DNA from 2 places in the Caballeronia sp. LjRoot34 genome. Region 2 is predicted to be linked to the other one. Evidence: riboswitches for the same ligand, from Rfam matches in the RefSeq annotation. Region 2 holds a riboswitch; the other holds the start of a gene.
What was found. Region 2 has a riboswitch for thiamine pyrophosphate ahead of ACSQ36_RS17475 (FAD-dependent oxidoreductase). Riboswitches for the same ligand answer to the same signal wherever they lie in the genome.
Positions count from the first base shown of each region.

Region 1 (3,412 bases), 2.6 Mb from region 2:
CACATGGCCCGGACCTTCGATCATCACCTGCACGTCATGTTTCCACGCAATCTGCGTCAGCTCGCCGAGCGTCTTCAGTTCGCCGAGCTGGGCTTCGTCGTTGGCGTCGTAGATTGAGCCGGGACGCAGGCCGTCGCCGAGCGAAAAGCTCACGTCGTAGGCCTTCATGATTTCGCAGATGTCTTCGAAGTGCTCGTACAGGAAGCTTTCCTTGTGATGCGCCAGACACCATTTCGCCATGATCGACCCGCCGCGCGAGACAATGCCCGTCATGCGGTTCGCGGTCATCGGCACGTAGCGCAACAACACGCCGGCGTGGATCGTGAAGTAATCCACACCCTGTTCGGCCTGTTCGATCAGCGTGTCGCGGAAGATTTCCCAGGTCAGGTCTTCGGCCTTGCCGTTGACCTTTTCGAGCGCCTGATAAATCGGCACCGTGCCAATTGGCACCGGGCTGTTGCGGATGATCCATTCGCGCGTTTCATGAATATGCTTGCCGGTCGAGAGATCCATGACCGTGTCGCCGCCCCAGCGGATGGCCCAGGTCATCTTGTCGACTTCTTCGCCAATTGACGACGTCACCGCCGAATTGCCGATGTTCGCGTTGATCTTCACCAGGAAGTTGCGCCCGATGATCATCGGCTCGCTTTCCGGGTGGTTGATATTCGCCGGGATGATCGCGCGGCCGCGGGCGACTTCCTCGCGCACGAACTCGGCCGTGATTTCCTTGGGCGCGTTCGCACCGAAGGCCTGGGCGCCGAACGCCTGGCCGGGATGCTGGCGGCCCATCATCGTGGCGAGCTTTTCGCCGTTCGGGCCGCTCGTGCGCAGCGATTCCAGATATTCAGCGCGGCGCTGGTTCTCGCGGATCGCGATGTATTCCATCTCGGGCGTGATGATGCCTTGGCGCGCGTAGTGCATCTGCGAGACGTTCTTGCCCGGCACAGCGCGGCGCGGCGTGCGATGCAAGCCTTTGAAACGCAGGTCGGCAGTCGCCGGATCGGCGGCGCGCTCACGGCCGAAGTTGCTTGAGAGACCACCGAGCGACTCCGTATCGCCGCGCTCTTCAATCCAGCCCTGGCGCACGGCCGGCAGACCCGATCGGATATCGATCTTGGCTTCCGGGTCCGAATACGGGCCGGAGCAATCGTAGACATAGACCGGCGGATTTTTTTCGCTGCCGAAACTTTCGTTGGTGTCCGATTGTGTGATTTCGCGCATCGGCACGCGGATGTCGGGACGTGAGCCCGTCACGTAGATCTTGCGTGAATTGGGCAGCGGCGCGATGGCGGCAGCGTCGACGACGGCGTCGTCGGACAGGAATTTCGGATTGGCATTCATGCGGCTCTCCTGTGTCGACCGGAATTAGCGTGTCGACCGGGGTGGGCGCGTCGACCAGAGTGGGCGCTTTGGCGCTTGCTCTGGTCCCATGGCGCTTACTCCGATCCCATGCGCTTACTCCGGTCCCATGCAGATGGTTGCTGTGGGGACGGATGTTTTCCAGCCGGTCCGCGAAAAAACGCCAAACGCGCGAAATTGCACGAATGGCATCAATTGGCACGAGAACCGGCTGAGTCAAACGCTAGCTACGGGAGACCGAAGAAAAGCAGAGAAGAAGGCGGGCGGACTTGGCAGGGAACGCGAGGAAGAGATAGACCCAAAAGACCCCAGCGCTGCGAAATCCGAACGCTTCCCTGCGCTGGCATTATCCAGATCAGGTTCAAAGGGTATTTCTCACCCGCGACACACGGACAATCCAGTGACAGATTGCGATGTGCAGCGCAGGACCCCCGCGTTAGCAGTCGCAACAATACACCTCGCCGTAGCGTGTTGGCAACCATCTGTAACACTCCCGCGTGCGTGTGCATGGCTTACTGCATAATGGCGACCACCGTGTTTTCCCGGATGCGGTCCGATATTTTTCACGAAACGGTCCGGCAAACTCGCGGCGGCTCCTGCCGGCTTTTTGAGCCGTTATCGAGCTTCGGCACGTTGTTGCCCGACCCCTTTTCCTGCTTCCGACATGTTGTCCTGCCTTGCCCGTTTTGCCGCGACGCTCAAGCGGCATGCGCGCCGCTCTTTGTTTCCCCCGGTCCCGGGTGAAACGAAACCGGCGGTTGTAGGCCTGCCCGTTTGGCCGGCTGACGTTGCAATCATCTTCGTCGCGGAGTAACGGATGTCCACACCGTTGCCGCCCGCGCGGTCGTCTGATTCCGATTCTTCAGCTTCGCCGTTTGTGCCGCCGGCACAACCTCCGCAGTCGCAGCCCTCGGCCGACGTGTTGCCGTTTCCGCACGCAGCAGCCGACGCGCCATCGCCATCACCATCGGCGGACGTCCTGCCAGGCGTGACGAGTCCGCAACCCTTGGCCGATACCCCTGCGCGTCGCCTGTTCAATCTTCCCGGCCATTTCCCGTTCCGCCTTCCCGCGACGCGCGGCGGCCGCGTGGCGCTTGCCCTTTGCGTCGTGTACCTCGTATGGGGTTCGACCTACATGGCGGTGCATTTGTCGCTGGAAGCGTTCCCGCCGCTGATGCTGTCCGGGTTGCGCAACCTGTTCGCCGGCATCGGTTTGTTCATCTTTGCTGCGCGTCGGGACCCGGTCTGGCCGACTTTCGCCGAAGTGCGAAACGCCGCGGCGGTCGGAACGTTGCTTGTGGGTTTGTCGAGCGGAATGCTCGCGTTCGGTATGCGCACGGTCGAGACCGGCACTGCCGCGGTCATGGTGGCGACCGTGCCGTTGTTCGCCACGGTCATCGCCGCGATTGCAGGCCGCAAAGTGGCGAAGGGTGAGTGGGTCGCCGTCGGGCTTGGGCTGGTCGGGATTGCGTTGCTGAATCACGGCGATCCGTCGTCGGGTTCAACCGCCGGCAGTCTTGCGATCCTGTGCGGCGCAGTTTTCTGGGCAGGCGGCTCGTTTCTCGCGGGGCGTCTGAAGCTGCCGTCCGACCTGCTGGTATCGACTGCACTGCAGATCGGCCTTGGCGGGGCGATGGCGACGATCGTTGCGTGGGTGTCGGGCGAACGTATCGTGAGCATGGGGTTCACGCCGTTTTTGGCTTATCTCTACCTGATGCTCGTCGGTTCGATGGCCGCGTATGTTGCGTATGCGTACCTGATTCGCCACACGAGTCCGATTATCGCGAGCAGCTGCATGTACGTGAATCCCGTGGTGGCCGTGGTGATAGGTGCGCTGTTTCTCGGCGAAGTGATCACGAAGTGGACCGTGATGGCAACCCTCATCATTCTGGCGAGCGTGGGTTTGTCGTTCTGGTTCGATTACAAGAGGCGTGGGCTGGTTTGACGGCGGGCGTGACGGCTGACAGTTCAAAAACGGCTGACCGTTTCGGAGAATTCCGGAGAAACGGTCAGCTTTTTTTATGGGGCGACTGGATAGTCGGGAAAAGACAGA
Region 1 is NZ_CAXUSB020000001.1:1,253,058-1,256,469, forward strand. Features, by position in the region: gene thiC (phosphomethylpyrimidine synthase ThiC) at 1-1,341, opposite strand, end outside; TPP riboswitch at 1,674-1,802, opposite strand; gene ACSQ36_RS05495 (EamA family transporter) at 2,177-3,304, shown strand.
Region 1: linked by a shared signal. The riboswitch ahead of thiC (phosphomethylpyrimidine synthase ThiC) and the one ahead of ACSQ36_RS17475 (FAD-dependent oxidoreductase) in region 2 are both predicted to bind thiamine pyrophosphate.

Region 2 (3,412 bases):
ACGCCGGCCGATCACCAGATCCTCGGTGCAATACGGCAGCACCTTGAACCCCTCGCGGATCAGTATTTCAGCGGCTTCCACGAGGCCGATCGGATCGGGCTGCAGCGTGTAATCGTCACCGATCAGTTCGAGCTTCAGCCACGGGGTATCGAAGAGTTCACGCGCCATGCGCGCCGTGGTCAGCACTTCGTCCACGGTCTGGCAGCCGGCCGTGTTGGGCAGCAACGCGACGCCGTGACGCTTGAGGACATCGAAGAAACCGGCCTCGCCCGTGTTCGACTGGCGCCGCAACGCGACGGTGACCATGCCGGGACGGGCGGCGTCGATGGAATCCGACAGCGATTGCAGCGACGGATAGCGCGACGTCCCCAGCAGCACCCGGCTCGGGAACGACGTGCCGTAGAGCGTGAGGGTATCGGCTGTGGTGATGGTTGAAGTCATGGTTCGATTCCCTTTGGTTACCCTCAGCCGCCGGCGACCGGCGAGACGATATCGAGTTTGTCGCCAGCCGTAAGCGCCTTCGATGCATGTTCGCCACGCGCCACGAATTGCCCGTTCAGCGCCACGGCGAACGGCGGTTTTGCGCCGAAGGCCGCGAGGGCGTCGGTGACGGTCGCTGCGTCGGGCATGGAAAAAGGCTGCTGATTGATGTGAATGTTCATGATGAAAGTCAAAGCACGGGCGCCGCGTGTTCGCAGCGCAGCAAGGCGGACCAGCGGGCTTGGCGGCGCCAGTCATCGAAGGAATCCGGATTGGTGATCGCACCGCCAAGCAGCGCTTCGGCGAGGGCGCGGGCGGAGTCGGCGACTTCGGGCGCGATCATGTAACCGTGTCGATATAACCCGTTCACCCGCAAGGTTCGTGCGCCGTCCCAGACAATTGCCGGACGATGGTCGGGCAAGGTCGGCCGGCATTGCGAATTGAGTTCGAGAATGCGCGCCTCGCCGAAACCCGGATGCACCGCGAACGCCGCGCTCAGGAGTTCGAGCGCGGAGCGTACGGTCATCGGCGACATGTCTTCGCCTTCCACTTCGGTTGCGCCAATCACGTAAAGGTCGTCCTGTTTCGGCGCGATATAAAGCGGATAACGCGGATGCAGCAAGCGCACCGGCCGCGTCAGGCCGATACCCGGCGCATGCACACGCGCTACTTCGCCACGAATACCCCTTAACGCCGGCCATGCCGGTTTTCCGCCGAGCCCCCGGCAATCGATCACGAAATGTGCGTCCGGCGGGGTATCGGTATCGATCGTCGTATTCCAGTGAAGATCGACGTTACGTTCGGCCAGCCCCGCAGCCAGCGCAGTCAGCACTTGCCGGTTGTCGAGCTGGCCTTCGTTCGGCAGCAGCCAGCCTTGCGGAAAACGCGTACCCAGCGACGGTTCCGCCGCCGCGACTTGCGCGCCGGAGAGCTTGACGAAGCCGTTCTGGAAAAGCTCCGAAGGCGCATTCGCGCGCAAACGGCGCTCGAACAGCGGCGCTTCGGCGCGGTCGCCGGCATGCCAGACGACCAGCGTGCCATTGCGCTGGAAAAACACCGGTTCCGGCATTTCAGCGATAAAACCCGGCCAGCGCTCAAGCGATGCCGCACCGAGTTCAGTAATCAGCAATTCAGCGCTGGCGGCCTCGGCGAGCGGCGCGAGCATCGCCGCCGCGACCCATGCGGCCGATTGCGTGCCGGCGGCGTCGCCGCGGTCGTACAGCGCCACGCGGTGCCCCGCGCCCGCCAGCAGCCAGGCGACCAGCCGCCCGCACAAGCCACCGCCAACGACGGCAAAGTCGTCTCGCCCGGACGCACGGGAGCGAGTGGAGTGCATAGTGGAATGGGAATGCACAACGGTGTTCACGATGACGATGCCTCCTCAGCAGACGCTGCAGAACGCACAGAGCACACAGCACGGAAATCGAGATCGGGAGGAACGCCCGTTTCGAACCCTGGTTGCACGCGCGGCGCACAAAACATAATTCAGGGACGAAACCACGGCGAGAAAGCGGCTCGGGAGCGCATAACCTGCGGCTCCTGTGCCAGCCAATACTGGAAGAAACTGGAAACGCGGCGGTTTCCGGAAACTTCCCTCGCCGGTATTACCCGGATCGGGTGCAAAGGGACTCTCTCAGCCTCGCCGCGCGTTTCTCCGTTATTTCAAGGAGGCAGACGCGTGCCGAAGCACCCCTGTTTCGTCATCGATCATTAAAACATAAAAGCGAAACGACCCGCAAACCGGGAAAAGCCGGGGACCCGGCGCGGACAAGACCGGACAACCTTCCCTTTCGTTCGCGGTACGCGCACTCTGGCACAATGCCGCGAACGCCGATTCGTCTTGGTTGGCCGGCAGCATATGCGTACGGCAAGCGCCTCGCTGCTGCATTGCATCAGCGGGGCGGTCGCCAGCCGGGCGTGGATTAAGGAAGAATTAAGCCACGCCCGAAACAATGCTCCGGCACGCGCCGTCTTTAATGGCCTCTTACGATCATTGAGACGGAGCAGGACCCTCCGCATCGATACGATACCGCCAAGTTACAACCTGCCGCCGAGCCGGCACGTCTTCAGGAAGCTCATGACCACCACACCTCCCGGCAACACAGAACAAAACGCCGACAAAGTGTCGGCGTGGAGTCTTATCAAGCCTTACTGGGTATCGGAAGAACGCGGCATTGCATGGCTTTTGTTGATCGCGATCATCGCGATCAACATGACGGTTGTGTACATCAATGTCCGCCTGAACACCTGGAGCGCGGACTTCTACAACACGCTGCAGGCCAAGCGGGTCGCCGAGTTTCCACGCTTGCTGCTGATCTTCGCGGGCCTCGCGTTCGCGTACATCCTGCTCGCCGTGTATGGCCGGTATCTGCGCCAGATGCTCGGCTTCCGGTGGCGCCAATGGCTCACGCACCGGTACCTCGAACAATGGCTCGGCGATAAAGCCTTCTACCGTATAGAACGCGATCGTCTCGCCGATAACCCCGACCAGCGGATCAGCGACGACCTGCAGTCTTTCGCCACGACCACGCTGTCTTTGTCGCTGGATCTGTTGTCCACGCTCGTCACGCTCGTCACCTTCATCACGATCCTGTGGACGCTGGCCGGCGCGCTGAGTTTCTCGTTGTTCGGCACGCCGATCACTATTCCGGGCTACATGGTCTGGGCCGCCGCGCTGTACGCAGTGCTCGGCTCGCTGCTGATCCAGCGTTTCGGCCACCCGCTGGTATCGATTAATTACCAGGCGCAGAAAGTGGAAGCCAACTTCCGTTTCGGCCTGATCCGCATTCGTGAGAACGCCGAGCAAATCGCGTTTTACGACGGCATCGCGACGGAAAACACCAACGCCCGGACCATCTTCGAAACGATCCGCCAGAATTACTGGCAGATCATGAAGTACACGCGGCGGATGACCTTCGTGCTGTCCTTCTAT
Region 2 is NZ_CAXUSB020000001.1:3,888,612-3,892,023, forward strand. Features, by position in the region: gene ACSQ36_RS17465 (thiazole synthase) at 1-441, opposite strand, end outside; gene thiS (sulfur carrier protein ThiS) at 465-662, opposite strand; gene ACSQ36_RS17475 (FAD-dependent oxidoreductase) at 671-1,816, opposite strand; TPP riboswitch at 2,054-2,184, opposite strand; gene ACSQ36_RS17480 (ABC transporter ATP-binding protein/permease) at 2,558-3,412, shown strand, end outside.